Regions from separate parts of the Arthrobacter sp. efr-133-TYG-120 genome, predicted to be linked through region 3. Evidence: predicted binding sites of a transcription regulator. Region 3 holds the regulator's gene; each other region holds the start of a gene.
What was found. Region 3 encodes Rex, which represses fermentation and respiration genes when NADH is low (regulators of the CRP and FNR family bind a similar motif). Its sites were predicted from a motif close to CTTGTGAANNNNTTCACAAG; they were not measured.
Positions count from the first base shown of each region.

Region 1 (10,324 bases), on a different contig from region 3:
ATTTTGTTCGCTCCTTTGGGTTCAGGCGAGGCTTCCTATATGGATTCTCTCGCCGTTCCCGCGTGCACGCCACAGTCCACCTATCCCGCAAGAAGCTGCGGGTTCCGCCCATGGCCTCAGGGAGTGAGCAGGACCTTGATGGAGCGCCGTTCGTCCATGGCGCGGTAGGCCTCGGGCGCTTCCTCGAGCGGCATCACGGTGTCGAAGACCCTGCCCGGGTTGATCTTTCCGTCAAGCACGTCGGCGAGCAGTTCCGGGATGTAGGTGCGGGCCGGGGCCATGCCGCCGGCAATCGAAATGTTCGTGTCGAACAAGTAGCGCAAGGGGGCCTCAGCTCCGCCTGTCGGGACACCGACAAAGCCGAGGGCGCCGCCCGGGCGGACACTGTGCAGTGCCTGTTCCATGGACTCCTTGGTCCCGACGCACTCCAACACGGAGTCGGCCAAAACGCCTCCCAGCAATTCGCGGACCTTGGCTACGCCATCTTCGCCACGTTCAGCGACGATGTCTGTTGCGCCGAATTCAAGGGCAATAGCCTGGCGGTCGGCATGCCGCGACATCGCGATGATTCGTTCTGCTCCGAGCCGCTTTGCTGCGAGCACGCCGCAGAGCCCGACTGCGCCGTCGCCGACGACGACGACGGTCCTGCCGGGGCCGACCTTCGCCGCGAGGGCGGCGTGGTGGCCGGTGGCCATCACATCCGAGAGCGTCAGCAAGCTCGCGCGGAGGGCGTCGTCGGGTTCCGTGATGCCGGGAACCTTGACGAGCGTGGACTCGGCGAGCGGCACGCGCACGGCCTGGCCTTGGCCGCCGTCGATCGCGTGACCGCTGTCATCCTTGCCGCCCCAACCTGCCAAATGATCGCAGGCAACTGTGACGCCGTTCAAGCATTGCGGGCAGGCCCCGCAGCTGACCACGAACGGAGCGATCACGAAATCGCCGGGCGCCAGGGCGGTGACGTCGTCGCCAATGCTTTCCACCGTGCCGATGAATTCATGTCCGATGGCCGAAGGCTGGTGGGTGGGCTTTACGCCGCGGTAGGGCCAAAGGTCCGATCCGCAGACGCAGGAGGCAGTGACTTTGACGACGACGTCGGTGGGCAGCTGGACCGTCGGGTAGTTACGGTCTTCAACGCGGATGTCGCCGGGACCGTGGATGATGGTGGCGCGCATGGGGCTCCTCAAATGGTGGTTGTTGGGCTTGAATCGAGTCTATCCCCGGCATGCCCGTGGTCTTGTACTGGCCGGTAGCTCAGCGTGGACTCGCTGCGGTCCTGTTCGTCGCTTGGCCTCCAGGTCACGCAGAATAGCTCCATGACAAAAAGCAGCGGGCGCTTACCACGGCTTGAAGACGTAGCGGAATTGGCGGGAGTCTCGCACCAGACCGTTTCACGGGTGATCAATGATCACCCCAACGTCAGCAAGGGCACCCGGGAGCGTGTCGAGGCCGCCATCGCCGAGCTGGGATACCGGCGCAATACTGCTGCGCGGAGCCTGGTCACCCGCCGTTCCCAGACCATCGGGGTCCTGGCCAGCGAGCTGGCGCAGTACGGCCCGGCGAACACCCTGCTGGGCGTCGAGCAGGCTGCGAGGGATGCCGGCTATTTCGTCAGCATCGCAGCCTTGAGGGCGGTCAACCGGGAGGCGATCCTTGATGCGGTCCGGCATTTCCTGGACCAGTCCGTGGACGGAATCGTGGTGATCGTTCCCCATTCGGACACCCTGCTGGCGTTGGCGGAAGTGAAGGCCGGGGTTCCCGTAGTGGCCGTGGGGTCGCTGGGCGACGCGTCGGTCGGCGGAGCCATGGTGGACCAGAAGCGCGGCGCGGAATTGGCCGTGAGGCATCTGGTGGAGCAGGGGCACCGCCGGATCGGGCACGTGGCCGGCCCGCAGGACTGGATCGACGGCGTCGCCCGGGCCGAAGGGTGGAGCGAGGCCTTGCAGGCGGCTGGCCTTCAGGACGATTTGCTGGTGGTGGGGGACTGGAGCGCCGGCAGCGGTTATGACATTGGCAGGAAGCTTGCCGGCGAAAGGACCGCCACGGCGCTTTTTGTGGGAAATGACCAGATGGCCCTGGGCCTGCTGCGTGCGTTCAACGAAGCCGGTGTCCGGGTGCCCGAGGATGTTTCGGTGGTGGGTTTCGACGACCAGCCCGAATCAGGCTATTTCACGCCGCCTTTGACCACGGTACGCCAGGACTTCGAAGAGCTCGGGCGGCGCTGCATGGACCTCATGCTGAGCGGTATCGAGGGCGGGGAAAGCGTCGGCGCCACGGTGGTGGAGCCAGAGTTGGTGGTGCGCCAAAGTACGTCGGCTCCCGCCTGATCGTATTCATGTTCATGTGGGAAGGACGGCTTGACGTGAATTTTGTTAGCGCTCACAATGGAACCAATCCGCAAGGCTGCGGGCTGGCTTATTGGAGGACTTCATGGACGTCACAGCGGACGGCAACGAACATTACGTCATCGGCGTGGACTACGGCACGCTTTCCGGCAGGGCCGTGGTGGTGCGGGTCAGGGATGGCAAGGAACTGGGAAGCGGAGTGTTTGAGTACCCCCACGCGGTCATCACGGAGGCCTTGCCGGCCGATCTGGCGGGCGAGCCTGCTGGCCCGGCTGTCCGCCTTCCCGGCGAATGGGCGCTGCAGGTGCCGCAAGACTACCGCGACGTGTTGCGCCACGCGGTTCCCGCAGCGGTGCGCGACGCCGGGATCGATCCGGCCGCCGTCGTCGGGATTGCCACGGACTTCACGGCGTGCACGATGGTGCCGGTGAAGGCTGACGGCACTCCACTGAACGAGCTGACCGCCTTCGCCCGCAGGCCGCATGCGTATGTGAAGTTGTGGCGCCACCATGCGGCCCAGGAGCAGGCGGACCGCATCAATGCACTCGCCGCCGAGCGGGGCGAGGCCTGGCTGCCGCGCTACGGCGGGCTCATTTCCTCGGAATGGGAGTTCGCCAAGGGACTCCAGCTCCTGGAGGAGGACCCGGGCGCGTATGCGGCGATGGACCACTGGGTGGAAGCCGCCGACTGGATCGTCTGGCAACTGTGCGGGAACTACGTGCGGAATGCCTGCACCGCTGGGTACAAGGGCATCTACCAGGACGGCGCCTACCCGTCCGGGGAATTCCTGGCCTCCCTGAACCCGGGCTTCAAGGACTTCGTCGACACCAAACTGGCCCACACCATTGGCCGCCTGGGTGACGCCGCGGGTTACCTGACTGCCGAAGCCGCCGGCTGGACCGGCCTCCCGGCCGGGATCGCCGTCGCGGTCGGGAATGTTGACGCCCACGTCACCGCGCCCGCCGCGCGGGCCGTGGAACCGGGACAGCTCGTCGCGATCATGGGCACCTCCACGTGCCACGTCATGAACGGCTCCGAGCTTCGTGAGGTGCCGGGCATGTGCGGAGTGGTCGACGGCGGGATCGTGGACGGGCTCTGGGGTTACGAGGCCGGCCAGTCCGGGGTGGGCGACATCTTCGGCTGGTTCACCAAGTACGGCGTGCCGCCCGAATATCATGCAGCTGCCGAAGCCGCGGGCCTGGGCATCCACGAATACCTCACCGAACTCGCCTCCACCCAGGAGATCGGTGAACACGGACTCATATCCCTGGACTGGCACTCGGGGAACCGGTCCGTCCTGGTGGACCACGAACTCTCCGGAGTGATCGTGGGCCAGACCTTGGCAACCCGCCCGGAAGACATCTACCGGGCGCTGCTGGAGGCCACGGCCTTCGGCACCCGCACCATTGTGGATGCCTTCCGGGACGCGGGGGTGCCGGTGAAGGAATTCATCGTGGCTGGAGGGCTGCTGAAAAACACGCTATTGATGCAGATCTACGCCGATATCACGGGGCTGCCCCTCTCCACGATCGGCTCCACCCAGGGTCCCGCGCTGGGTTCGGCGATCCACGCCGCCGTCGCTGCGGGGGAGTACCAGGACATCCGGGAAGCTGCGGCTGCCATGGGATCCGAGCCCGGCGCCGTCTACACCCCGATCCCGGAAAATGTCGCCGCCTACGAGGAATTGTTCCGCGAATACCGGACCCTGCATGACTACTTCGGCCGCGGAGCGAACGAGGTCATGCACCGGCTCAAGAAGATCCAGCGGAACGCGAGCAAAACGCTCCTCACCGCGGGGGTCTCCGCATGAGCGCCCTGCTGGACACCATTGCCACGATCCGCCGCGAGGTCTGCGCGCTGCACGCCGAACTGACCCGGTACGAGCTGGTGGTCTGGACCGCGGGCAATGTCTCCGCCCGCGTCCCGGGGCATGACTTGATGGTCATCAAGCCGTCCGGGGTCTCCTACGATGCGCTGACGCCCGAACTCATGGTGGTCACGGACCTCCACGGGGTTCCCGTGGCCGGCGATGGCGACGGGGCGTGGGGCAATCCGGACCTTTCGCCGTCGTCGGACACCGCAGCGCACGCCTACGTCTACCGGAACATGCCCGACGTCGGCGGGGTCGTCCACACGCACTCCACCTACGCGACGGCGTGGGCTGCGCGCGGGGAGCCTATCCCGTGCGTACTGACCATGATGGGCGACGAATTCGGCGGCACCATCCCGGTGGGCCCGTTCGCGCTGATCGGGGACGACTCGATCGGCCGCGGGATCGTGGACACGCTGCGGGCGTCCCATTCACCGGCTGTCCTGATGCAGAACCACGGACCGTTCACTATCGGCAAGGACGCCCGCTCCGCCGTCAAGGCTGCCGTGATGTGCGAGGAAGTGGCCCGCACGGTCCACATTTCCCGGCAGCTCGGTGAACCGCTGCCCATCGACGCCGGCCAGATCGAGTCCCTCTACAGCCGCTACCAGAACGTCTACGGCCGCTGACGCGCGCCACCCACGAACCTCCAAGGAGAAACGCATGCCCATCGCCCACAACACGTCCCTCGAACACTACGAAGTGTGGTTCCTCACCGGCAGCCAGCACCTTTACGGCGAGGACGTCCTCAAGCAGGTCGCCGCGCAGTCCCAGGAGATCGCCGCAGCACTGAACGCGTCCTCCGATGTTCCGGTCAAGCTGGTCTGGAAGCCCGTGCTGACGGACGCGGACGCGATCCGCCGCACCGCTCTGGAAGCGAACTCGGACGACGCCGTGATCGGCGTGACCGCGTGGATGCACACGTTCAGCCCGGCCAAGATGTGGATCCAGGGACTGGACCTGCTCCGCAAGCCGCTCCTGCACCTGCACACCCAGGCGAACGTGGCCCTGCCTTGGGCGGACATCGACTTCGACTTCATGAACCTGAACCAGGCAGCCCACGGCGACCGCGAATTCGGGTACATCCAGTCCCGCCTCGGCGTGCCGCGGAAGACCGTCGTCGGGCACGTCTCCAACCCCGAGGTCACGCGCCAGGTGGGCGCGTGGCAACGCGCCTCCGCCGGCTGGGCCGCGGTGCGCACCCTCAAGCTGACCCGCTTCGGGGACAACATGCGCAACGTTGCCGTCACAGAAGGGGACAAGACCGAAGCCGAGCTGCGCTTCGGCGTCTCGGTCAACACGTGGTCCGTCAACGAACTCGCCGACGCCGTGCACGGCGCGCCGGAGTACGACGTCGACGCCCTCGTCGCGGAGTACGAGCGCCTCTACGAGGTGGCGCCGGAGCTGCGTGCCGGCGGTGCCCGGCACGAGTCGCTGCGCTACAGCGCCCGGATCGAACTGGGTCTGCGGTCCTTCCTGGAGGCGAACGGCTCCGCCGCATTCACGACGTCGTTCGAGGACCTGGGCGCGTTGCGCCAGCTTCCCGGCATGGCCGTGCAGCGGCTCATGGCCGACGGCTACGGCTTCGGTGCCGAGGGCGACTGGAAGACCGCGATCCTGGTCCGGGCTGCGAAGGTCATGGGCGCCGGACTGCCCGGTGGCGCCTCGCTCATGGAGGACTACACCTATCACCTGACGCCGGGGGAGGAGAAGATCCTCGGCGCGCACATGCTCGAGGTCTGCCCCTCCCTGACCGCAGCCAAGCCGCGCGTGGAGATCCACCCGCTGGGCATCGGCGGCAAGGAAGATCCCGTCCGCATGGTCTTCGACACCGATGCGGGGCCCGGCGTCGTGGTCGCGCTCTCGGACATGCGCGACCGGTTCCGCCTCGTCGCGAACGCCGTCGACGTCGTCGACCTCGAGGAACCGCTCCCCAACCTCCCGGTCGCGCGTGCACTGTGGGAGCCGAAGCCCGACTTCGCCACCTCCGCCGCCGCGTGGCTCACCGCAGGCGCCGCGCACCACACCGTGCTCTCCACCCAGGTGGGCATGGACGTGTTCGAGGACTTCGCCGAAATCGCCCGCACCGAACTGCTCACCATCGACGACGGCACCACCATCAAACAGTTCAAGAAGGAACTCGCGTGGAACGCCGCCTACTACAAACTCGCCGGCGGGCTGTGAACGGCGAGGGCTTTTAACAAGAAGAAGCCCGGGCTAACGGCGCGTTGCCGTTAACCCGGGTTTTTCCGTATCTCTTTATTCGTGGAACTTCTCACGCGCCTCGCGCTGTTGGCGTTCGAGCTTGGCTTCCGCTTCGGTCCTCCGCTGGCCGACGATGCGCATCTGGTGGGTGGTCGGGTGTTCGTATTCCTCCACGAAAGCGCCCTTTTCCCTCGGAAGGTAATGGCCGGGAGCCGGGGACGCGAGCTTTTGGTCTTCGTTTTCGCTCATGTCAAAATCGTCCCACCGGGCGGCGGCGGGCAAAAGGGGTTCGGCCCATAGTGCCGCAAGTGGAAGCGACATCCCGGTCTTCGGACCGGGAAGTCGCTTGCCTTCTCACGAATTCACAAAGTCAGCCGAGGTTCAGGGCCGTCCAGGAGACGGGTGGCAGGGTGATTTCGACGACGCCGTCACGTACTACGGCACTCTTATTCGGGTGCAGCCCGACGCGGTTCGGATCGTTGAGCGTGTTCTTGGCGTATACATCCGCGTCCGAGAGCGTCTGCGCATCCAGGACGATCGCGCTGTCAAGAGCCGTGAGGTCGATGGTGACCGTTGCCTCTTCAGTCCGTGATCGGTTGACCAGGAAGACCGACGTCGCAGCGGCGTCCGCGTCGTAGGTCGCGACCGCGTCGATGAGCGGGACGGCACCGTAAGCGTCAGTGCTGTACTTGTCCGCATCCAGCCTCACGTCCAGGGCGACGCCCTTGGCCAGTTTGGAGGTCAACGCGAACGGGAAGAACGTGGTCTGTTTCCACGCGGGACCGCCGGGTTCGGTCATGATGGGAGCGATCACGTTGACGAGCTGCGCCAGGGAGGCGGACGTGACACGGTCGGCGTGCTTAAGCAGTGAGATCAGGAGGTTGCCGAAGACGACGGCGTCGGCTACTGAGTACGTGTCCTCAAGCAGTCGCGGCGCCTTGGGCCAGTTGTCCAGCCCTTCGATTTTGTCCACGTTATGGAACCGTTCGAGGTACCACACATTCCATTCGTCGAAGGAAATGTTGATGGTTTTGGCGCTCCCGTTGACAGCTTTGACGTGGTCCGCCGTCGCCACAACGGATTCAATGAAGTGGTCCATGTCGGTGGCGGAAGCAAGGAACGAGTCCAGGTCACCGTTCTTTTCTTCGTAGTAGGCGTGGCAGGAGATGTAATCAACGTCCTCGTAGGCGTGGGTGAGTACCACGCGCTCCCATTCTCCGAAGGTGGGCATATGGGCGCTCGATGAGCCGCAGACCACAAGTTCAACGGAAGGATCAAGCTGGCGCATTGCCTTCGCGGTCTGCGATGCGATTTTGCCGTAGTCGTCGGCAGAGCGATGGCCCAACTGCCACGGGCCATCCATCTCATTGCCGAGGCACCACATTTTGACGCCAAAGGGCTCCACCCGGCCATGAGCGGCCCGGCGGTCCGACAACTCCGTCCCGGAGCGGATGTTGGAGTACTCCAACAAGTCCAAAGCTTCCAGCGTGCCCCGGGTGCCGAGGTTGACGGCCAGCATGAGTTCGCTGCCCACCTTCTCAAGCCAGGTGCTGAACTCGTGCATGCCGATCTCGTTGGTTTCGGTGGAGTGCCACGCGAGGTCGAGGCGGTGGGGGCGCTGTTCCTTGGGCCCAACGCTGTCCTCCCAGCGGAACCCGGAGACGAAGTTGCCGCCCGGATAGCGGATGGTGGAAACACCGAGTTCTTTGACGAGCTCGATCACGTCAGTGCGGAAACCGTCGGCGTCGGCGCTGGGGTGACCGGGTTCGTAGATGCCGTCGTAGACACAGCGTCCAAGGTGTTCAACAAACGAACCGAAGAGGCGGGGATTGACTGCGCCCACTGCGAATTGTGGGTCGATCGTAAGGCGTGCGGAAACCATGGTCTGCTTTCGGTGAGAAGGAGCGGGAAATGAAGAGGTGCTTCAAGGGGCTATTTGAGGCTGCCGAGTGACAGGCCGCCCTGCCAGTACTTCTGCAGGGTGAGGAATGCCACCACGAGGGGAATGATGGAAATGAACGAACCGACGACGATCAGGCTCCAGAGCGAGTGGCCGCCCCCGTTGTTGGACGAAGCCAGCTGCTCCCAGAGCCCTATGCCCACGGTGAGCGGATAGAGCCTCTCCGTGGACAACATGGCCAAGGGCAGGAAGTAGTTGTTCCAGGTCCCAACGACGGAAAGCAGCAGGACGGTCACCAGCGCCGGCCGAAGCAAGGGCAACGAGACTTGGAAGAAGGTGCGGAGTTCACCGGCTCCGTCCACCCTGGCCGCGTCGAGCAGCTCGTCTGGAACCGCTTCTGCCGTGTAAACCCGCATCAGGTAGACGCCGAAGGGGCTAAGCAGCGACGGCAGGATGACCGCCCACACGGTATCGGTCATCCTGAGGTTGGACATCAGGATGAATGTCGGGATGACCAGCGCCGTCATGGGGACCATCACGGCACCGAGCAACAGTGCGAACGTAAGGTTCCGGCCCCGGAACTTGTACTTGGCAAACCCATAACCGGCCAGGACCGAGATTGCGGTCGCTCCCAGACCGCCGCTGACAGCGTAGAGAAGGGAATTGCCCATCCACTGTACGTACTCCCCGCCGTTGTAGGCGAAAAGCTCCTGAATGTTCGCGATCAGGTTGAAATTCTTGTCGAACCACATAGCGCCGGACGAGCCGGCGAAAAGTCCTTGGGCGTCTTTCGTGCTGGCGACGAAAAGCCACCAAATGGGAGCCAGGAAATATAGGACCAGGACACCCAGAAAGGCATGAGCCACCACGTTGCGCCGCCGGGGCCGCGACAGCCGGGTTGCGGCCGGGAGATGTGTTGTCAGCGCACTCATGAGAGGTTGCTCCCTTTCTTGCGGGTGGCGAACATGAAGATGTACACCGCGATGAAGACGACGATGCCGAGGGAGAAGGATATGGCCGAGGCGTAGTTGAACTGGGCGTATCCAAAGGCCAAATTGAACGCGTAGATGTTCGGGGTGAAATCCGGGGTGATGCTGCCGTTGGCTACCGGCCCGAGGATTTGCGGCTCGGAGAAGAACTGCAGCGTCCCGATCAGCGCGAAGATGAGAATGAGCACAAGTGCCGAAGAAACCAGGGGGATCTTGATGCGGAACGCAACCTGCCTTTCGGAGGCCCCATCAATCTTGGCGGCCTCGTAGAGGGTCGGATCGATTCCCTGTAATGCCGCGTAGATGATGATCATGTAATAGCCGGCCCATTGCCACGTCACAACATTGAGAAGGCCGTAGAAGACGTTGTCCTGGCTGAGCAGGAAGGGCGCGGAGGCGTGGAACAGGGAGAAAAACTGCTCGAGGGGGCCGAATGTCGGACTGTAAAGAAAGCCCCACATCAGGGCACCAATGACGGCCGGCACTGCGTACGGCAGGAAGATCATGAGCCGGGAGAACCTTGCGAGCCGGGTGGTGAGGTGGTCGAGCACGAGGGCGGCTGCCAGGGAGACGGCCATCTGGACCGGGATGAGGACCAGGGAGAAGCGGACCACGAACCACACACCCTTGAGGAACTGTGGATCCGAGAAGGCGCGGAGATAGTTCTCCAAACCGCTGAACCGCGTCCCTGTCGCCAGGCCCTTGGTGAACAGGCTGAGGTAGAGGGCGTAGGCAAGCGGAGCAAGAAGGAACGCCACGAAAACTATTCCGAACGGTGCGATGAAGAGCCATCCGGTCCTGGCCCGCCGCGCATTCATCTTGTCGCTGCGGGAGCGGGTCCTGCGTTCGGGCGGGAGCGCGGAATTCACTTTGTCCGGGGTGGAAGTGTGTGGCAACGACGTCACCGTTGACCCGTGAACTGCCATGAGCTGTCCTGCAACTTTCTCTTGATCGATTCCGCCCCGTTCCGCCCACCCGGGGCCGGCGGAACGGGAGGAGCTGTCAGTTGACTGTGAAC
Region 1 covers NZ_JARVRI010000010.1:96,704-107,027, reverse strand. Annotated here, with positions in the region: gene QRN51_RS06215 (glycoside hydrolase family 15 protein) at 1-2, opposite strand, end outside; gene QRN51_RS06210 (zinc-dependent alcohol dehydrogenase family protein) at 117-1,172, opposite strand; gene QRN51_RS06205 (LacI family DNA-binding transcriptional regulator) at 1,314-2,324, shown strand; gene araB (ribulokinase) at 2,428-4,152, shown strand; gene QRN51_RS06195 (L-ribulose-5-phosphate 4-epimerase) at 4,149-4,841, shown strand; gene araA (L-arabinose isomerase) at 4,876-6,396, shown strand; gene QRN51_RS06185 (hypothetical protein) at 6,472-6,666, opposite strand; gene arfA (arabinosylfuranosidase ArfA) at 6,788-8,299, opposite strand; gene QRN51_RS06175 (carbohydrate ABC transporter permease) at 8,350-9,249, opposite strand; gene QRN51_RS06170 (carbohydrate ABC transporter permease) at 9,246-10,232, opposite strand; gene QRN51_RS06165 (ABC transporter substrate-binding protein) at 10,309-10,324, opposite strand, start outside.
Region 1: araB (ribulokinase) is a predicted target of Rex. The motif match lies at 2,364-2,383, and genes of this name have one in related genera.

Region 2 (10,324 bases), on a different contig from region 3:
CAACGGCGTCGCTCTAGCCAAGCTCACCGGACGGGGCCGCCGTCACGAGGCCATCCCGGCGGGATGGTGGTGGCTGGTCTTCGTCTTCATCATGGGTTGGCTTGGATTCGCCCGGGTGGACGGATTGACTGCCCCGATCGTGCTGATCGCCTTGGCATACGGCGTATCACACCCTTTCATTGCCTCGACCCTCCTGAGCATTGCCACGTGGATGAAGGTTTGGCCGGCCGCCGTCATGCTTTCGTTGTTCACCGTGGTCAAGCAGCGAACCAAAGTGGTCGCTGCCGGAATTCTGACCAGCGTTTTCGTCATCGCCCTCACGGCGGCAGTGGGTCAACTGCCGCGGCTCCTCAACTTCCTGACCCAGCAAGGCGATCGTGGCATGCAATTGGAAGCCACCTTCACCACTCCTTGGTTGTGGCTGTCAGTCCTCCACGTGGGTGACTCGAGGATGTACATGAACACGGACATCAACTCGATGCAAGTGGATGGCCCCGGCACCGCCTTCATGTCCTTCCTCATGCAGCCGCTTCTCGCCCTTGCCGCGATCCTGGTGGCGGCCCTGACCTTCTGGGCACTCCACAACGGCAAGCGAACCGGCGGGGCGGACCGCACCGAACTGTTGTTGGCTGGATCCCTGACGATGGCCACGGCTTTCGTCGTGTTCAATAAGGTCGGGTCACCCCAGTTCATGGTGTGGCTCGCACCTGCAGTCGCGGTCGGGCTTGCCCACAGCTGGAAAGAATGGCGGGTTCCCGCGGCGATGCTCATCGCCATCGGTGTGGCCACATACTTCATCTATCCCCTCTTCTACGACGCGCTCAGCCACAACAACCCCTTCATGGCGCTGGTTTTGACGGTGCGAAATGTCCTGCTGGTGGTCCTGTTCTGCTGGTCCGTTCGCCGCCTGTACCTTTTGGGCAAGAAGATCCCGGCCAACGAACCGGCCGCCGCTGCCAAGGAGTCCTGAGATTTCCGTTCGATTCTTCGACGGGCTGGCCCGCGTGCGCGACGCCGCCCTGCCGCCTGCCGCCGTCGCCTGGTTCGGCCGTCCATCCAGCGTTTGGTGGGGTTTCGCCGCGATCCATGTGTATTTCCTCGGCTGGATGGCAAGCTTCTTCCTGGCCGGAAACACGTTCAGCGATACTGAGCAGTACCGCCAATGGGCGATGGCCGGCTACAACCCCGCGGATCTCCACGGAGCGATCAGCCCTTGGGTTTACCCGGTGCTTGCCCAGATTCCGATCTTCCTGGCCAACATCGCGGGCCCGGGTCCTTACCTGCTGGTGTGGACGTTAATCATCACGGCGCTCAACGCCGCCGGCTTGTTCATCCTGACCCGCGGCCCGCGCAGGACAACGGGAATTGCCCCTGCTTGGTGGTGGCTGTTCTTCACCGCCTTCATGGGCTATCTCAGCTTCGCCCGGGTGGAGGGCATCACGGCACCCATCGTGTTGGTCGCCCTGCTGTATGCGGCCACGCGACCTGTGGCAGCCGGGATCCTCCTCAGCATCGCCACATGGATCAAAGTCTGGCCAGCCGCCGTTCTGGTACCCATCGTCATCGCAAGCCACCGCAGACTGCGGATCATCGCCTGCGGCGCCGCCGTCACTGCCGCCGTCGCACTGGGCACCTACCTTTCGGGCGGCCTGCCGCATATCCTCGACTTCTTGACCAACCAGGGCGAACGCGGCATGCAACTTGAAGCCACGTTCTCAACCCCCTGGGTCTGGTTGAGCGTGCTCAATATCGGCGGTTCCAAAATCGCCGACAACGTCGCCATCAATTCCACGGAGGTGTATGGGCCGGGAGCCAACGTGGCAGCGTTCCTGATGCAGCCGCTCTTGGTGCTTGCCGCCGTCGCGGGCTCTGCCCTTTTGCTTTGGGCGCTTCGGCGGGGTGCCGAGCCGGAAGAGTTGTTTCTCGAGGGCGCCCTCATGATGACCACCGCGTTCATCGTGTTCAACAAGGTGGGTTCGCCGCAATTCATCATCTGGCTTGCGCCGGTGGTTGTAGCCGGGCTGACCCACGATTGGAACCGTTGGAGGGTTCCTGCCGCCCTCCTGATGGGGATCGCCATGACAACTTTCGTCATCTACCCGCTGTTCTACACGCCGCTGATCCATGCCAACCCCGTGATGGCGACAGTGCTCACCACACGGAATGTGCTTTTGGTGGTCCTGCTCTGGTGGTCCGTGCAGCGGACCGTGGAGCTGGGCCGCAAGTCCGGCGCACGAAGCGCTATTCGGAGCGCCTGAGCCGCCGTTCAAGCCTGCGAAGCAGTTGCGTTGGGCTGGAGCGGATCAAGAGTCGGCGTGTGTGAACGTCCAACACCATCAGGTAGACGGTGAATCCCACGGCCACCAGGAAGGCCAGGGAGGACACTTTGACGTTCAATTCCACGAAAGACAACACCGAAATCTGGTCCTGCGCGCCAAAGGCAACGAAAAACGTGACGGCGACATAGAGGGACTTGATCTGCCAGTCGTCCCTGATGCCCGTGACCGCGAGCAGCGGGATGAACCACAGGATGTACCACGGCTGGATAATCGGCGAAAGCATGACGACGGCGGCAAACGCGAGGGCGGCGCGCCGCACCAGCCGTGAATAGTCGCCGCGGAACATCAGGACAACCACCAACCCGATTCCGGCCCACTTCATGAGGGTCCGGAGCCCGGTGGCCACGGTGGAGCCCGGCAGGCCCAGGAGATTGGCGATCACCTCGACCTGCTGGCCGAGGAAGCCCGAAGGCGAATATCCCGTATAGCCCGGTGTGGGATCGAGGATGGCCCAGACCCATCCAAAGCCAAGGTTGTAAGGAATTCCGCTCACTGCCAGGACGGCGAAGCTGATACCCGCCGTCGCGCCCCAGAACAGGAACTTGCGGGCCCAACTCGCGGCAGGACCAGCCCACATGAGGCCTATGAAAGGCAAGAGGAGAACGGTGATCGGCTTGATGCCGATGGAAGCGGTCACCAGCAGAAGCCCGGTGATATGGCGACCGGTGGCTGCAAAGTACATTCCGGCCACCGCCAGGCCCACCATGAGGGCATCGTTGTGGGCACTGGCAACGAAGCTGATGAGAAAGAGCGGGTTGGCCACGGCGATCCACAGCGCACGGCCGGGGTTGATCCCGTGGAGTTCGGCGAGCCTGGGAACATACGCCACACAGAGCACCACCCCCACGGTCGCAAGCACCCGAAAGAGCAGAACGGAAAAGTCGGGCTGGGCGTCGGTGATGCCCACAACCCATCTGGCAAGCCACAGGAAGTAGGGTCCGTACGGCGTCTTGGCTTCAGCCCAGGCAGGATCGGCGCCCAGGGAAAACCAGTTGCTGAGCGTGGAAATGCCGGCCGTGTAAGGGTTCTGGCCTTCCAGCACCAGCCTGCCCTGGCCGGTGTAGGCGTATACGTCGCGCGAATAGATGGGCACGGCAAACATGAGGGGAGCCGCCCACGCCGCAACGGCGACAACCACGGACCTGAGCGAGCCCGGCCCCCAGTCCTTGAGCCTTTGCCCGAGCCTCAACCATGACCTGACCAAAAGCATGGCCCCCGCCGTCAGCAGGATCGTGGAGGTCGTCACGCCCCAACCTTCCGTGCGCAGGGCGATGACAAGGGGGTGCCTGAACATGGGCGAGCCGTTGGCGATCCAGCCGGCTCCGATTGAGCCGACGAAGATCATCAGGGATCCAAAAAATCCTTGCCAGACAGCCACGTAGGCCTTGATCTGTCCGGGGCTGCCGGCTCCGATGTGCGCGGCATCCGGGGAGTAGAGCCCGGCGGCGGCCTTCTCTGACGGCACCGCAGGTTCCTTTGCCTCATCCCGGCTATTTGAGGTGCCCACGCCCGTTCCGCCTGCCGTCATGATATTCCAGTCCCTACGTACATTGGTCCAGCTCATCGATGCAGGCAACAACCGCTCGACAACGGCCCAGTTTACCAGCCGCGGTACGTCGCAGGGGCGGAATGGAGCGCCCCGCCACCCTTCCCATGCGCCTGAACTGTAGGCTGGTCGGGTGCCTATTACTAATGAACGCATCGTCTGGATCGACTGTGAGATGACCGGTCTCGACCTGGTGAACGACGCCCTGATCGAGGTTGCGGCCTTGGTCACCGATTCGGAGCTGGACATCCTGGGTGACGGCGTCGACGTCGTCATCAAACCCGAAGACGCCGCACTTGAACAGATGAACGACTTCGTCCGCGACATGCACACCCGCTCGAAACTCCTGGATGAACTCCCGCACGGCAAGACCATGGCCGAAGCCGAAGCGATCGTCCTGGAGTACATCGAGAAGTGGGTACCGGATCCGAAGAAGGCCCCGCTGGGTGGCAACTCAGTCGGAACCGACCGGATGTTCCTCGCACGGGACATGCCCAACATCGTTGAACACCTCCACTACCGGGTCATCGATGTGAGCACCATCAAGGAACTCTCGCGCCGATGGTTCCCCCGCGCCTATTTCCAGTCCCCCGCTAAACACGGCGGCCACCGCGCGCTTGGCGACATCAGGGACTCCATCGACGAACTGCGCTATTACCGGGAGGCAGTGTTCGTCCCGGCTCCGGGTCCCGATACGGCCACAGCGCAGAAGATTTCCAAGCAGATCGCAGCCGGCCCGGAGACTCCGGAGGACACGTGATCTGGGGCACCTTTTCGGGAAATTTCAGCCAAACGGTCAAAAGTGGCAAAACCACCCCTCAAGACGGGGTATAGTTTTTGTCGTTGCCTTCGCAGCTAACGGGTCATTCCGAAAGCGCAAAAGGCTCATGGTGGGCGTAGCTCAGTTGGCAGAGCGCCTGGTTGTGGTCCAGGAGGTCGCGGGTTCAACCCCCGTCGCTCACCCTCATGAGGTCGGTAGCAGTTTATCGATCGCAGCCAAAGGCCGTACTGGTTATCCAGTGCGGCCTTTGCTTTGTTCCGGCCGATTCCGGCCATTCCAGACCCGAGAACCAGAGGAACACCTGACATGACCGTCCTGCCAGTCACCATCTGGGGCGAACCCGTGCTTCACCGCCGGGCGAGCGAGGTGGAAGTGTTCGACGACGAGCTGCGCACCTTGATTGCCGACATGTTCGAAACGAACGAGGCGGCCAACGGCGTCGGTCTGGCGGCACCCCAGGTGGGGGTAGGCAAGCGGATCTTCATCTTCAAATACGCAAACGACGACGACGCTCCGGACGAAGGCGTCCTGGTGAACCCGGTCCTCACCCTCTCCAAGATCCCTGGCGCCCTTCCCGATCCCGAGGAAGACGTCGAAGGCTGTTTGTCCTTCCCAGGGGAGCACTACCCCCTGCAGAGGGCCGATTGGGCCCGCGTCCAGGGCTTCGACGGCCACGGCCAACCGGTGGATTTCGTCGCGACCGGTTGGTTCGCGAGGGTCATGCAGCACGAATTCGACCACCTCGACGGCAAGCTCTATGTGAACCGCCTGGTTGACCGATACGCCAAGAAGGCGATGAAGCAGGTCAAGAAGAACGGCTGGGGAGTGCCCGGGCTGAGCTGGATGCCAGGTGTCGACCCGGACCCCTTCGGTCACTGAGCGATGACGGGCGTCGCGCAGGACGAATTGTTCACGCTTCTCGACATCCAGGGCGAGGACGCTCTTGAGTGTGCCTCGCTGCTGGCGTCACCTCCTGGAGACGGCACTCGACGGGCCCTTGCCAGCCTTGACGCCCGTCTGGGCGTCTTTCCGAGCACGTCCGCCTCCGCCGATGGCTGCACGGAAACGGACTGGATCGAGGCGCTCCTGCGCTTTGCGCCCGTAGTCCACGGCCATCATCTTTCCCTTGGCATTCCGCCGGAATCGTCCGCCGCGATCCTGGCCGATGTGGGACTGAACCTTCGAATCAACCGAAGGGTCCATGGTCGCTTCGGCTTGGACACGTGGGCATGGCTGACCCTCCACATGGCCGGAAACATCTTCCGTATCGGCCGCCTGCAATTCCACCTTGTCCGCAGCGACGAGGAAGGCTCCGCCGCCGCAAGTGACTCCTGGGTGCTGGGTGTGCACATCCCCGAGGATGGCGGCCTGTCCCCTGCCCTCGTGGACACGAGCTTCAGCCAGGCCAGGGAGTTCTTCGACCGTCACTTCCCGCACAAAGCGGTCTCCGTGGCGAGCTGCGACTCCTGGATGCTGGACCCCTACCTGGCCCGGAAACTCCCGCACAGCAACATCGCCGCTTTTGCCCGCCGATTCACCCTGGACCGCTGCTCAGACGCTCCGGGCGACGCTGTCTATTTCACTTTCCGGCAGCGCGGCATGGAAAACCTCGATCGGCTCCCCCGCGAGACCTCGCTTCAGCGGGTGGTGCTGGAGAGGATCGACGACGGCGGGGTCTGGCAACTTGGACACGGCCACCTGGTGCTTCCCGCAGCACGGAGCACCCCGGCCTGAAGCGGCCACCTCGCGGCCTCAGTTGGCTACGTCGCCCTGATGGTCCGCTGGCCGGGGCACGAGTCCAGGACGCGCTTCATGGCGTCCTTCTCCGCCTGGGTGACCCAGAGCCGGTACGCGGCTTTGACGGAAACCTGCCGCGCGACGTAATGGCAGCGAAAGCCCTTGTTGGCAGGGAGCCAGCTCGCGACGTCGCTCGCGCCTTTCTTCACGTTGGCGGGCCCGTCGACGGCAATCAGGTTGAGGGGGTCATTGGCGAGGCTTTGGCGCTGTTTGGCGGTGAGCTGCTGGGCCCCCTTCTGCCAGGCGTCCCCGAGAGCCACCACATGGTCGATCTGTACGGCTGAGCTGCTTTCGGAGCCCCTGCGGAAATGGATGTCTTCGCCGATGTACGGCTCACGCAGTTCCCCGGACGCGATCCTGCATTTCGAGCCTGCCGTGAACTCCGCTGCCGTAAGATCCCGCCTCAGGATGTCGTTCCTGGTATCGCAGCCGTTCCGGTCGACGTCGAGCCACGCCTGGCCGAATTCATTGCGGTCGTAGTTGTCCTTGGCGGCGCGCCCCTTCACGGGAAGTCCCTCCAGGGCATCAACCGCCGAACCGAGGGGCACCGACTGAACAGCTTCCACCGGCTTCATCCACTCCGGGTCGAAGACCGGAGCTTCCGTTGGCCCGTTGACCGGGCCCTGTCCCACTGAGAACTGGCCGTCGGTGAAGAACCACCCGACGCCGGCAAGCCCACCCGCGATGATGAGAATCACCAGTACCCAGGCCTGCCGGGAGTGGCGGCGGGCACGTCGATAGGCGGCCCAAGTGGTGCTCAAGGGATTGCGTCCTTTCGGGCAGGAATACGTCCCTTGAGACTAGTTCAGGCGCTGTTCGCCGACGCTGATATCCACAGTGTGGAGGACAAGTCACAGTGTCGGAACAATCACAGCGCAAGCTGCAGGGGCGGCTTACTGCTCCCTGGTGACACGCTTCAGGTCTTCGGCGGCCAGCTCGAGAAGCGACCCCAATTGGATGACCCGCTCCTCGGAGATGTCACCCGCTGCATGTGCGGCCTTGGCTTCGTCGAGAAGCCGCTGGGCTTCCTTGAGATTGGCGCGCGCTACGTCCAGTGCGTGTTCAAGGGTTGTTTCGTGTTCCAGAATCTTTTCGCTTTCCATGCGTCCATTCTGGTCAGGTTTCCCGGCTGATACCAGCGCATCAGCCGGGAATACCCTGTGTCTTTCCTGGCCTCGGCCTAGGCCGCTAGACGCCGGCGGGCTCCAACGTTGCCTTGGGTTCAAGGTTCACCGCGACGCCGCGTGCCGGGAACGACGGCGGGTTCACGCCGGCCATTTCTTCCATGACGCGGACGACCTGGCAGGAGTAGCCGAATTCGTTGTCGTACCAGACATAGACCACGAGGTGCTTGTCGGTGGCGATCGTGGCGAGGCCGTCCACGATGCCTGCACGGCGGGAGCCCACGAAGTCCGTGGAGACGACCTCGGGTGAGTCGATGAAGTCGATCTGCTTGCGCAGCTCCGAGTGCAGGGACATTTCACGAAGGTAGTTGTTGACCTCGTCCTTCGTGGTTCCCTTTTCAAGGTTCAGGTTCAGGATGGCCATGGACACGTCCGGGGTGGGAACGCGGATCGCGTTGCCGGTCAGCTTGCCCTGCAGTTCCGGAAGGGCCTTCGCCACAGCCTTGGCCGCACCCGTTTCGGTGATGACCATGTTCAGGGCGGCCGAGCGGCCGCGGCGGTCACCCTTGTGGAAGTTGTCGATCAGGTTCTGGTCGTTCGTGAACGAGTGCACGGTTTCCACGTGGCCGTGGATGACGCCGAACTTGTCGTTGAGGGCCTTGAGCACCGGGGTGATGGCGTTCGTGGTGCAGGAAGCCGCGGTGACGATCGTGTCCGAGTCCTCGATGGAGGAGTGGTTGATGCCGTGGACGATGTTCTTCAGCTCGCCCTTGCCCGGAGCCGTGAGCAGCACGCGTGCGACACCCTTGCTCTGCAGGTGCTGGGAGAGGCCTTCGGCGTCGCGCCAGCGGCCCGTGTTGTCCACCACCAGGGCATCCTTGATGCCGTAGGCCGTGTAGTCGACGGTGGAGGGGTTGTCCGAGTAGATGACCTGGATCTGGACGCCGTTGGCCGTGATCGTGTTGGCGGCCTCGTCCACGCGGATAGTGCCCTCAAAGGAACCGTGCACCGAGTCGCGACGCAGCAGGCTGGCGCGCTTGACGAGGTCGTTCTCGGCGCCCTTGCGGACCACAATCGCACGCAGGCGCAGGCCGTGGCCGCCGCCGGCCTTTTCGATCAGGAGGCGGGCCAGCAGGCGGCCGATGCGGCCGAAACCGTAAAGCACGACGTCGGTGCTGGTCCGGTCGTCCGCGCCGCGGCGCCCGACAACCTCGGCAAGCTCGGCGCGGAGGAAGTCTTCCAGGGGCGTGCCCGCGGCCTCGGCCTTGTACTTCTCGTTCAGGCGGGCGATATCGATCGCAGCGGCCCCGAGGTCAAGTTCGGCCAGGATGTTCAGCAGCGGCGCGGTCTCTTCGAGACGGAGTTCGTCCTTGCTCATCCGGCGCGCGAAACGGTGGGCTTTCAGGATGTTCATCGACGACTTGTTGATCAAGCTGCGCCCGTGGATGCTCGTCACCACGTTGTTCTCACGGTACAGCCGGCCGATCACCGGAATCATGGCCTCGGCCAGCGCTTCGCGGCCCATCCACGTATCAAGACAAGAATCTGATGACTGGCTCACAGAACTACCTTCCTAGGGTCAGCTACATACGTCCTCGTACGTAGATGGCGGCCGCCCGGAGTAATCCTGCGGCACTGGCATCGGCGGGACTTCGGTCTGCCCGGACACCTTGAACGCTGCAAAGAAAAACCGCCGGCTGCGAACGCAGAACCGGCGGTGGAACTTCTACGTTCACTGTCCATTCTAAGGTCTGGCACGGGACGACTTGGCCGCCGGAACGCGTGAAATCACTCACATAGGCGAAGGGATGGGTTGACCGATACGCCGGGTTCTGTCCTCCCTGCCGTTGCCGGCGAAGGAGTGGCGACCATCCATCTACGAACGCCGTTGCCGACGCCCTCCAGCGGCCTACCCGGACACTCGGGCGAGCAGCCCTCGATCGTGCCCTGTCTGGCCTTGCTCCGGGTGGGGTTTACCTAGCCTCCCTGGTCACCCAGGGAGCTGGTGGTCTCTTACACCACCGTTTCACCCTTACCTGCTGCCTGCCTGTGCTGGCACAAGCAGACGCGGGCGGTCTGTTCTCTGTGGCACTGGCCTGCGGGTTACCCCGAGTGGGCGTTACCCACCACCCTGCCCTGTGGAGCCCGGACGTTCCTCGAGCCACTCACGTGGCGCGCGGCCGCCTAGTCAACCCATCCGCCCTACAGTCTACCGGCGTCGGGCCCTGCGCATTTCCGGACGGCACTGCCGGAAGGTACCGCTAGGCAGCTGGCGCCCGTATTACTGGCAATACAGCTAATATCGACTGGTGCTGATTCTGCTGCCGCCCTCCGAAGGCAAGACCCCCGCTGAGAAGGGCTCCGCCGTCGAATGGGAGTCCCTGAGCTTTCCGGAACTCAACAGCTACCGGGCCAAAGTGCTCGACGCGCTGGGCCTGGTCAGCGCGCACGAGGACGCCCTCGCCTTGCTGGGGGTGGGCGCGTCCTTGAGGGACGACGTCGAACGCAATACCCGGCTCCACGCCGAACCCGCCGCCCCTGCCCATCAGGTGTATTCCGGTGTCCTCTACGACGCGCTTGGCTACAAGACCCTGACGCCGGCACAGCGCCGCAAGGCGGTGGAGTCGATCCTTGTGGTGTCCGCCCTGTGGGGCGCCATCGGTTTCGGCGACCGCGTGCCCGCCTACCGCTTGTCCATGGGAACGGCACTGCCCGACGTCGGGCGCCTCGCGTCGTT
Region 2 covers NZ_JARVRI010000032.1:17,716-28,039, reverse strand. Annotated here, with positions in the region: gene QRN51_RS17935 (glycosyltransferase family 87 protein) at 1-970, shown strand, start outside; gene QRN51_RS17930 (glycosyltransferase 87 family protein) at 1,005-2,258, shown strand; gene mptB (polyprenol phosphomannose-dependent alpha 1,6 mannosyltransferase MptB) at 2,242-3,867, opposite strand; gene orn (oligoribonuclease) at 4,019-4,645, shown strand; tRNA gene QRN51_RS17915 (tRNA-His) at 4,776-4,848, shown strand; gene def (peptide deformylase) at 4,973-5,545, shown strand; gene QRN51_RS17905 (acyltransferase domain-containing protein) at 5,549-6,400, shown strand; gene QRN51_RS17900 (HNH endonuclease family protein) at 6,427-7,224, opposite strand; gene QRN51_RS17895 (hypothetical protein) at 7,357-7,566, opposite strand; gene QRN51_RS17890 (glyceraldehyde-3-phosphate dehydrogenase) at 7,652-9,148, opposite strand; RNA gene rnpB (RNase P RNA component class A) at 9,393-9,783, opposite strand; gene QRN51_RS17880 (YaaA family protein) at 9,897-10,324, shown strand, end outside.
Region 2: QRN51_RS17890 (glyceraldehyde-3-phosphate dehydrogenase) is a predicted target of Rex. The motif match lies at 9,367-9,386, and genes of this name have one in related genera.

Region 3 (10,324 bases):
CGGTGAGCGCCGGCGGAATGGTCATGCCGTTGCGGACGTCCCGCAGCCGGGCACCGGCGACGGCGGTGTCCACCGTGACCATGAGGGTGTCGTTTCCGGCCTTGGCGGCGCGCTCGATCAGTTCCAGGGAACGGTCCCGGTCCGTCCAGAGGTAGAGCTGAAACCAGTTGCGGCCCTTCGGAGCCGCCGCGGCCACGTCCTCGATGGAAGCCGTGCCCATCGTGGAGAGGGTGTACGGAATACCAGCCGCTTCGGCCGCCTTCGAGCCCGCATACTCGCCCTCCGACTGCATCATGCGGGTGAACCCAGTTGGCGCGATGCCGAACGGAAGCCGGGATTCCTTGCCCAGGATCCCGGTCCTGAGATCGATGCTGGAGACGTCGCGCAGGATCCCCGGCCGGAACTCGATGTCCTGGAAAGCCTGGCGGGCCCGGCGAAGGGTGATCTCCGCCTCCGCTGCACCGTCCGTGTAGTCGAACGGCGCCTGGGGAGTGCGCCGCTTGGCCATGTCCCGCAGTTCCCAAATGGTGGATGCGCGGCGCAGCTTCGCGGCATTGCTGAACTCCGGCTTCTTGAACTTCATGAGCGGCGCCAAGTCTGAGTATTTGGGAACCCGCCGCTTGAGTGCAGCAGGACGCCCGACGGCGGAGGATACGTTCGCGGGCACCTCAAGGGAAGGGGCGTTGCTTGGCTGGACGGTCTGCGTCATGATGCTGTCTCCCGTGGACTTGTGTGGTTAGACCACACTCTATGCCATGTGGTCCAACCACATCAACTACTATTTATCCATGCGAACGCACGAGCTCGTCCTGAGTTGGATCGAAAAGCAATTGTCCGACGGGCATTTGGTGCTTGGTGGACGGCTCCCCGCCGAGCGGGCGCTGGCCGAACAGTTGGAAGTTTCACGGACCTCGGTCCGCGAGGCAATCCGGATACTGGAAGCCATGGGCTTGGTGCGGGCAGGCGTCGGCTCCGGCAAGGACGCCGGGACAGTGGTTATCGCGGAACCGGCCACGGCACTCGGGTCAGCGCTCCGCCTCCACGTGGCCACACAGCATTTGCCCGTCGCCGACATCGTGGAAACACGGGTCCTGCTCGAATCATGGGCGGTGTCGCGCGCCAAGGCCGACGCCCCCGAACTCAACGAAGCAGCGAGGCTCCTGGACGAGATGGACCTGAGTGCCGCCGTCGACGACTTCCTCGCACTGGACGTCGCCTTCCACCTGGCGCTGGCGGAAGCCGCAGGAAATGCCGTGGTGAGCACCATCATGGGCTCGCTCCGTGAAGCGATCGAGGGTTACGCCGCGGCGCTCACGGCGAACCTGCCGGATTGGGGTCGCACCGCCGGTCGCCTGCGGTCCGAGCACCGCGCCATTTTGGCGGCAGTGAACGACGGCGACGGCGGCCGGGCGGCGACGCTCGTGGCCGCGCACATCGAGGGCTACTACCGGGAAGCCGGGCTGGGGAAGGCCCTTGGGGAAACTAGGCCTTGACGGGTCCAGTGCTTCCCCTGAGCTCAATCCGGGGCGGGAAGTAGTTCGTGGGGGAGGCGGCGTCGTTGGTCTGGATCTGCTCCCGCATGCGGCGCCACGCAAGGTCCCCGAGGTCGGAAATCGGTACAGCCGCAGTGGTTAGCGGAGGCATGGTGTACCGGGCGAACGGCATGTCATCGAAACCCGTGAGGGACAGGTCCTCCGGCACGCGGATCCCGCGCTCGCTGAGTCCGCTCAAGAGGCCCATCGCCGCGACGTCGTTGAAGACAAGGATGCCGGTGGCGCCGCAGGCGGCGACGGCATCGCTCGACTCGAATCCGGCGTCGAACGTGTTCCCTCCGGGAATGAACTGCAGTTCGACATCCGGGAATTCGGCCGTAAACTTCTCGAGCCCACGGAGGCGCTGCACGTTGGACGCACTGCGGTCCGGTCCCGTCAGGTAGGCCAGTTTGCGGTGGCCCAATTCCACCAAGTGGGCGGCAAGCTCCTGGATGCCTTGGCCGTAGTCCACTACGAGGCTGGGAGTCGGCACCGACTCGGTGGTGCGGTTGATGAGGACGAGGGGATAGAGCGTGGGGGCGAGTTCTTCCAGGTCGGCGTCGCTCATGCGGGGGGCGCAAAGAACGACGCCGTCGCATCGCCTCCGGGCTTCCCCTGCGAGGATCGCTTCTTCGCTGGAAACTTCGGACGAGTCGGCGATCAACACGCGGTAGCCGTCGCGGGCGGCGGCAATACTCAGCCCGCGAAGGATGGCCTGGAAAGTGGGGTTGGACAGGTCCGGCACCACGATTCCGATAGTGTCCGTTTTCCCCAGGGCCAGGCTTCGGCCTACCGGGTTCGGCTTGTACTTCAGCTCGGAAGCGGCTGCGCGCACGCGGGCGGCAATGTCCGCGTCCACGGTTGTGTTTCCGTTCATGACGCGGGAAACCGTGGCATGCGAAACGCCGGCCATGGATGCCACATCTGCGATGCCCACCCGCCGGGTGTTCCTTCTGCCTGGCATGCTTTCCTTCCTGGAGCTGATGCCGCCCGGTTCCAATGCTGCGGCGACGTGTGTTCTGAGGTGAAGTTTATAGTGAGTGAGGAAACGGTTTCCCTTGATGTCGTTGCATTTCGATTTGCGGGAATCCGGAGCCTGCCGCTATGGTTTCGCTATGACTAAGCGTTGGTATGCGTATTTTTCGTTGGCTCTGGAGGGGCCCGCGTCTAACTGACACGCATCCAACTTTCCTTCAGAGCCAACCGGGCAGAGATCATTCTCTGCCCTTCGCCATTTCCAGGCGGGCTCTGAGTAGGGTCCGCTCCTCTCCGGAACAGGACCCCTTTCATGACCAGCATCGCCGCAGAGCCCACCACACTAAATGCCGACGTCGAAAATCCCGGCGCGCAGTCGACGTCGAACCTGCGCGTCAGCCGCTTCGAGCCGCTCCCCACGCCGCAGGAAATCAGCGCGGAACTGCCGCTGGACGCTAAGGCCTCCGCCGTCGTCGAGCGCGGACGCGACGGAGTCCGCGCCATCATGGACGGCGTGGACGATCGCCTCCTGGTGATCGTGGGACCGTGCTCCATCCACGATCCGAAGGCCGGCCTGGAATACGCGCGCAGGCTGGTCAGCCAGGCGGAGAAGCACAAGGAAGACCTGCTCATCGTCATGCGGGCCTACTTCGAGAAGCCGCGCACCACGGTCGGCTGGAAGGGCCTCATCAACGATCCCCACTTGGACGGCAGCCACGACATCGCGGCCGGACTCCGTGCTGCCCGTGGATTCCTCCAGCAAGTCACGGCCCTGGGCCTGCCGACGGCCACCGAGTTCCTGGAACCCATCAGCCCGCAATACATGGCCGACCTCGTGGCGTGGGGCGCCATCGGTGCGCGGACCACCGAGAGCCAGATCCACCGCCAGCTCGCCTCCGGACTGTCCATGCCGATCGGTTTCAAGAACGGGACCGACGGCGACCTCCAAGTCGCGATCGATGCCTGCGGCGCCTCTGCGGCACCCCAGGCGTTCCTGGGGATCGACGGCGAGGGCCGCGCCGCCCTCGTGGCGACCTCGGGCAACCCGGACACCCATGTGATCCTGCGCGGCGGCCGCAAGGGACCGAACTACGCCGCGGACCAGGTTGCCGCTGCCTCGGAGAAGCTCTCGGCAAAGGGCTTGAACCCGCGGCTCATCGTTGACGCGAGCCATGCCAACAGCGGCAAGAGCCACCACCGCCAGGCCGAAGTCGCCTTGGAGATCGGCGCGCAGTTGGAAGATGACGTTGCTTCGCCGATCGCCGGCGTCATGCTGGAGAGCTTCCTTGTCGGTGGGGCGCAGAACCTGGATGTGGAGCGGCAGTCGGCCGGCGAACAAGAGCTGGTGTACGGCCAGAGCGTCACCGACGCCTGCATGGAATGGGACGTCACGGTGTCCGTCCTGAACCAGTTGGCGGCCTCGGCCCGAAAGCGTCGGATAGCTGCTTCCAACTAAGTGAAACCTAGTCTCCACTTGGACGAAAGACTTTCACTTTGGTACCAGCAGCCTCTAGAGTATCTAGCACATGGTTGTTTGATGGCTCAGCATCGGCACACCAGGTAATGAATGCTGGGGTTCGCCGCTAACCGCTGAGAGCAAAGGAATATGGAGAAATGTCCGCAGAGACTAACTTCTCGAACGCGCGTTTCATGACAGTGGCTGAAGTTGCCGAAGTCCTCCGGGTTTCCAAAATGACCGTGTACCGTCTGGTCCACTCGGGAGAATTGCCGGCCGTCCGATTTGGACGATCATTCCGGGTCCCCGAAGATGCCGTGAGCCAGTACCTCAAGGGCGCGGTCGTCGACGGACACTCAGAGACGGCTTGAGCCCCGCTTGGTCCCCTCAAGGGCCAGCGGTCATTGGGTGCCCCCGATAAGCGGTACCCTGTTAAGGAACGTTTTACGTCATTGTAAGAATCTGTCAGTTGTAAAGTCTGTTGCTCAGTTCAAGGACCTCACCCAGCAGACAGAATCTCAATCTAGTTTGGTAAGGAACTTACGTGGGTTCAGTTATTAAGAAGCGCCGCAAGCGTATGGCCAAGAAGAAGCACCGCAAACTGCTTCGCAAGACCCGCCACCAGCGTCGCAATAAGAAGTAGAGATACTTCCTACAGCGTGAATGCCCGTTGCCTCTCAAGGCGGCGGGCATTTTTGCGTCCGTCCCCGGTGACGCTCGCTCACATATGTCGGCCGTTTCGACAACGCTCGCTCAGGTATGTGGGCACATGCCGGAACTGCGGTCGTCACATCATGTGAGCGAGGGTTGCCGGGGAGGCGGGTATATATGAGCGAGGGTTGCCGGGGAGGCGGGTATATGTGAGCGAGGGTTGCCGGGGAGGCGGGTATATGTGAGCGAGGGTTGCTGGGGTTAGGCCCTCGGGCTGCGGAACTTGGAGAAGCCCCGCCACAAGCCGTAGACGGCGCCTCCGACGGTCGCGGCCTTGAGGCCGAGCGTGGCTGCCCGGCGGCCGGAACGGAAGTCGTAAACAGGCCAGTTGTTCTCCCGCGCGTGGCGGCGAAGCCCGGCGTCGGGATTGATGCACACGGGGTGGCCCACCAACGTGAGCAGCGGGATATCGTTATGCGAATCGCTGTACGCCCAGCAGCGCTTCAGGTCCAGGCCTTCTTCGTCCGCTACGCGCTGCACGGCCACGGCCTTGGCTGGCCCGTGGAGGATCTCGCCCACCAACCGGCCGGTGTAAGCGCCATCTTCAACCTCACCCACGGTACCCAGGGCGCCGGTCAGGCCGAGCCGCGTGGAAATGACGGTGGCAACTTCGATGGGCGTGGCGGTGACGAGCCAGACCTTCCGGCCAACACGCAGGTGCTGTTCCGCCAGGGCCTTGGTACCGGGCCAGATCCGCGACTCGATCATCTCGTCATAGACCTCTTCGCCCAGCTCCTTGATATCGGACACCTTGATACCGGCCGCGAGGATCAGCGCGGAATCCCGGACGGAATGGACGTCCTCCATCTTTTCGCCCCGGAGCACGAACTTGAACTGCTTCCAGGCAAAGCCCGCGGCTTGGGAGAGCGTGAAGGCCCTGCGTTCATACATCTTCCGGGCAACGTGGAAGAGGCTGGCACCCTTCATGAGGGTGTTGTCGACGTCGAAGAATGCGGCTTCGCCGTGTTGCTGCGTTGCAGCCGGCGCGGTGGCCACAACGGCGTTCTTCTCGACGGGCATGCCTCGAGTCTAGTCAATCGTCCGGCCCCCTGCCGTTCGCGACTGCCGTGACGACGCTGAAGCGATACCGTTGAACCATGCCAAATCCCGACGTCGTACTCCTCACCAAAGTTGACTGCCACCTTTGCGCCGCGGCGCGGGACGCCGTCGAACGCGTGACCTCAAGCCTTGGGCTCACGTGGACCGAACAGTCAATCGACACTGACCCGGCACTGCGCGAGCGCTACGCCGAGGAGATCCCGGTGGTATTCGTGGACGGAATCCAGCGGGATTTCTGGAAAATCGATGAGGCACGATTGGTGCGGGTCCTGAAGAAGGCCATCGCCGCCTGAACATGCGTGCAGAGCTTTGTTGGCAATAGAGTGGGAAAACAAAGCGACGCAATGGAGAAGAACGTGACTGCGCTGGAACCGTCCGCCGAGGCTGTACCCGGGGACAAGGAGTCTGCCGCGAAGCAGATACCGCCCGCGGCTGTGGCCCGGATGACGCTTTACTTGCGCGCTCTGAACTCCCTGCTCGGTGAAGGCGTGGAACGGGTTTCCTCCGAGGCGTTGGCCGAAGCGTCCGGAGTCAGTTCGTCCACCTTGCGCAAAGACCTCTCCTACGTCGGCTCCTACGGAACGCGTGGCGTCGGGTACGAGGTCCAATACCTGAGCCGGCATATCGCGGCGGCGCTCGGCCTGACCCACGACTGGAAAGTGGCCATTGTGGGCGCCGGCAACCTGGGCAAGGCCTTGGCACGATACGGCGGCTTCGAGTCGCGCGGTTTCGACGTGGTGGCGATCCTCGACGCCGATCCCATGATTATCGGGAACGAGGTCGGCTGGCTGCGGGTCAGCGACGCCGCCAATCTTGAAACGGTCCTTCAGCGGACCGGAACCAACATGGTTGTCCTGGCCCTCCCGGCCGCGGTGGCACAAGGCGTCTGCGACCGCGTGATCAGCGCGGGTATCCGCAGCATCCTCAGCTTTGCCCCGGTGCTGCTGCAAGTTCCTCCGTACGTGAATCTGCGCAAAGTGGACATGGCCACTGAGCTCCAGATCCTGGCGTATCACGCACAACGGGCACAGACCCCGGGCCAGGCCATTTAGGCCGGACCGGGTCTGCACCCGTTGTTTTGGTTTTAGCGTCTAGCGCCTAGCGGCCGTACGGCGCCTGGCCGTAAGGGTTCGCGAACGGCTGGGCTTTCCGGAAGTACGGCGCCGAGGCCGGCAAATAGAGCATCACGATCGCGGCGATGCCCAAGAGGATGGTGATGAGCTGGGCCACTCCGTAAAGCAGGCCGAAAGTGAATGATCCACCAAACAGGCCAACGAGCGAGATTGCGGCGAAGACGGTTCCTAGGATCCGGGCCCAGTTCTTGCCCTTACGGACAGGGAAAGCAACAAGTGCGTAGAGGCCCAAAGATATGAGGCCGCCGATGAGTGCCCCAATGACTACGGCGCCTTGCATGCTCTGCATTGCGCCGGCGGGCAGCGCCTGACCCTGCCGGGCAGCGGACTGTTCCATCATCGCGGTGAAGGTGTCGCCGCCGGTGAAGGCAAGGATCAGTGCGCTGATGAATGAGAGCACACCCGCGCCGACAATCATCAGGAATGCCGTGTTGACCAGCTGCGGGACTCCGGACGTCGCAGCGGGCTGCTGGCTCGGCCAAGTGACGGGGCCGCCCTGCCCGTACTGCGGGACGGAAGGCTGGCCGTACTGCGGAGCCTGCTGCCCGTACTGTGGAGGCTGCTGGCCGTACTGCGGAGCCTGCTGGCCGTACTGCGGCACGGAAGGCTGGCCGTATTGCGGCTGCTGGGGTGCCTGTTGGCCGTACTGCGGTGTCTGCTGGCCGTACTGAGGCGCGGAAGGCTGGCCATACTGCGGAGTTTGCTGGCCGTATTGCGGCTGCTGACCCTGCTGAGGTGTTTGCTGGCCGTATTTCGGCTCCTCAGGGGTGGGATTCTCGTCCGGAGTGGACGGCGGGTACGGAGGGGTGCTCATGGCATTCCTTTGCGTGTCGACTGCAGATACGGCTGCCGGGTGCAACGTGCCCCGCCCCCAGCTCGGCTTAATTCCACCGTACCCCGACGGCACAGCGCTGGTGATGATTCACGGGAAGAATTCTCGCTGAACAAGCTTCGGCGGAGCTCCCGTGAATCCTGCATGGACAAACGGAAGGCCGCGGGGTCCTTTCGGGACCGGCCGCGGCCTTCAGCCATGGGTGCTGCGTTGGTGGTTATACGAAGTGCTTCCTGGACTCCGGAAGCCACATCAAGACCGCAGCCGCGACGGCTACCGCCGATCCGATGAAGTTGAGGTTAAGGGTAACCACCTGGACCAGAAGGGAAATCACCGCGAAGGCTCCGAGGATGGTCAGGACAAGTCGCGCCCAGCGGGAGCCCTCTTTGAGCCGAATGGCAATGAAGAGGTAGAGGGCTGCGAACACCAGGCTGAAAATCAGGCCCACGATGCCAGGGCCCACCATCATCTCGCCGAAGAGGCCGCGCATCGTGAAGATGTTGAGGAAGCTGGCAACAATACCCAGGGCGGCAGCCGCGACCCACAACCAGTAGGAGATGGTTAGCTGCTGCGGGACTCCGGTGGTGTCCCGAAAGCGCTGCGCGATGTTGTTGAAGTCGAGTCCAAAAGTGTTCCGCGCGGGGGCCGCGTAGCCGAGCCCTGCCGGCGGCGCGGTATTCGGACCCGCTGGCATGCCATAGGCGGGTTGGCCTTGCTGCTGGTATCCGGGGGCGGGCTGCTGGTAAGAGGGAGGCGCTTGGTAAGAAGGAGGTGCTTGGTATCCCTGCGGAGGCTGGTAACCCGCAGGAGGGACATTGCCGGGCTGCGGTGGCTGGGCTCCGGGCTGCTGAGGCTGAGGAGCTTCGTTTGGGTTACTCATGGCATCACTTTAGACCTGAGGTTTAAGGATTCATAGGAAATTCTTGGCTAATTCGCCGCTAAGTATCGGCTTTTACCCGAACAATAGGCGGGTGACACCGCGAGCAAAAAATGGCGCCTCCTGGGCTGCGCACGCGATCGTGTGCAGCCCCGAAGGCGCCATTCAGTCCGTTAGCCCGGGGGATTGGGAACCTGGTGGATTAGGCGGCAGGTGCGATGAAGGCCAGTTCGAGGTTAATGACAACCTTGTCGCTGACCAGGACGCCACCGGCCTCGAGCACTGCGTTCCAGGTCAGGCCGAAGTCCTTGCGGCTGATGGTGGTCTCACCGGAAACGCCTGCGCGGGTGTTGCCGAACGGGTCAACGGCTACGCCGTTGAACTCGGTTTCGATGGTGACCTCTTTGGAGACGCCCTTGATGGTCAGATCGCCCACGAGGTCGAAGCTGTCGCCGTTGGCCTTGACGTGGCGGGAGACGAAAGTGATTTCCGGGAACTTCTCCACATCGAAGAAGTCCTCGCCCTTGACGTGGCCGTCGCGGTTGGCGTCGCCGGAGTCGAAGCTGGCGGTCTGGATGCTTGCGGCGACCTTGGAGTCGGCCAGGCTGCCGCCAAGTTCAAGGGTGGCTTCTGCCTCGGTGAACTGGCCGCGGACCTTGCTGATGCCTGCGTGGCGGACGGTGAAGCCGATCTCGCTGTGCGAGTTGTCGAGGGTCCAGACGCCGGTGGTGACGTTTGCGGGAAGAGTCATGGGGTTCTCCTTGGGAAGGTGTGATCGTAGCTTCATCGGTCGTTCGGCCGTACTTAGTTGAAGTGTCAACCGAACCTTGTGTCAAGTATAAACATGCAAATGCATCTTTTATTCCACCTTCAGGGAACATTCTGAAGAAACTTTCAGTTCTACGAAACGTAGAAGATTTCAGATCGCCCGCCTTCTTTGAGAAACTGGTAAACATGCCCCAAGCAACTGTCCATCTGCTCCGCCATGGCGAGGTCTACAATCCCGACGGCATTCTGTACGGCAGACTGCCCGAATTTCACCTCTCCGAACGCGGCCGCGAGATGGCCAAGATGCTCGCGGACCACTTCGCTGCCCGCGTCGCGCAGGGGGCGAACATCGTCTACCTTGTCGCCTCGCCGTTGACCCGCGCGCAGGAAACCGCCCTTCCCACTTCCCAGGCGTTGGACCTCCAGATCCACACGGAACCGCGGATCATCGAGGCGGAGAACCACTTCGAAGGGCTCAAGGCCAACATCTCCGAATTCATCAAGCCCAAGCATTGGCGTGAGTACCGCAACCCCTTGCGTCCGTCCTGGGGCGAGTCGTACCAGGACCAGGTCGCCCGGATGCGTGCCGCCGTCGAGGACGCCCGGCTGAAGGCAATCGAACTCGGCGGCGATGGCGCCGAAGCCATCCTCGTCAGCCACCAGCTTCCCATCTACGCCACGCGCCTCAGCGCGGAGGGCCGGCCCCTGTGGCACGATCCGCGCAAACGCGAGTGCACGCTGACGTCGCTGACTTCCCTGGTGTTCGACGGCGGCAAGGTTGCGCGGGTGGAGTACAGCGAACCCGCCGCCGTGCTGCTGCCCGGTGCCGCGAAGACGCCCGGAGCATGACCATGGACCGCGATACCACCAGCCGCAAGACCAGCGGCCAGAAAATCAACGCAGCCTTGACCTCACGCCGCAGCTTCCTCGCTGTCGGTGGTGTGGCACTCTCTGCATTGACCATGGGCTTGTCCGCCTGTG
Region 3 covers NZ_JARVRI010000017.1:132,946-143,269, reverse strand. Annotated here, with positions in the region: gene QRN51_RS12135 (alpha-hydroxy acid oxidase) at 1-709, opposite strand, end outside; gene QRN51_RS12130 (FadR/GntR family transcriptional regulator) at 789-1,493, shown strand; gene QRN51_RS12125 (LacI family DNA-binding transcriptional regulator) at 1,483-2,496, opposite strand; gene QRN51_RS12120 (3-deoxy-7-phosphoheptulonate synthase) at 2,821-3,963, shown strand; gene QRN51_RS12115 (helix-turn-helix domain-containing protein) at 4,122-4,334, shown strand; gene QRN51_RS12110 (30S ribosomal protein bS22) at 4,508-4,606, shown strand; gene QRN51_RS12105 (HAD family hydrolase) at 4,876-5,694, opposite strand; gene QRN51_RS12100 (glutaredoxin family protein) at 5,772-6,026, shown strand; gene QRN51_RS12095 (redox-sensing transcriptional repressor Rex) at 6,078-6,785, shown strand; gene QRN51_RS12090 (hypothetical protein) at 6,832-7,680, opposite strand; gene QRN51_RS12085 (hypothetical protein) at 7,916-8,578, opposite strand; gene QRN51_RS12080 (YceI family protein) at 8,778-9,326, opposite strand; gene QRN51_RS12075 (histidine phosphatase family protein) at 9,530-10,192, shown strand; gene QRN51_RS12070 (TlpA family protein disulfide reductase) at 10,195-10,324, shown strand, end outside.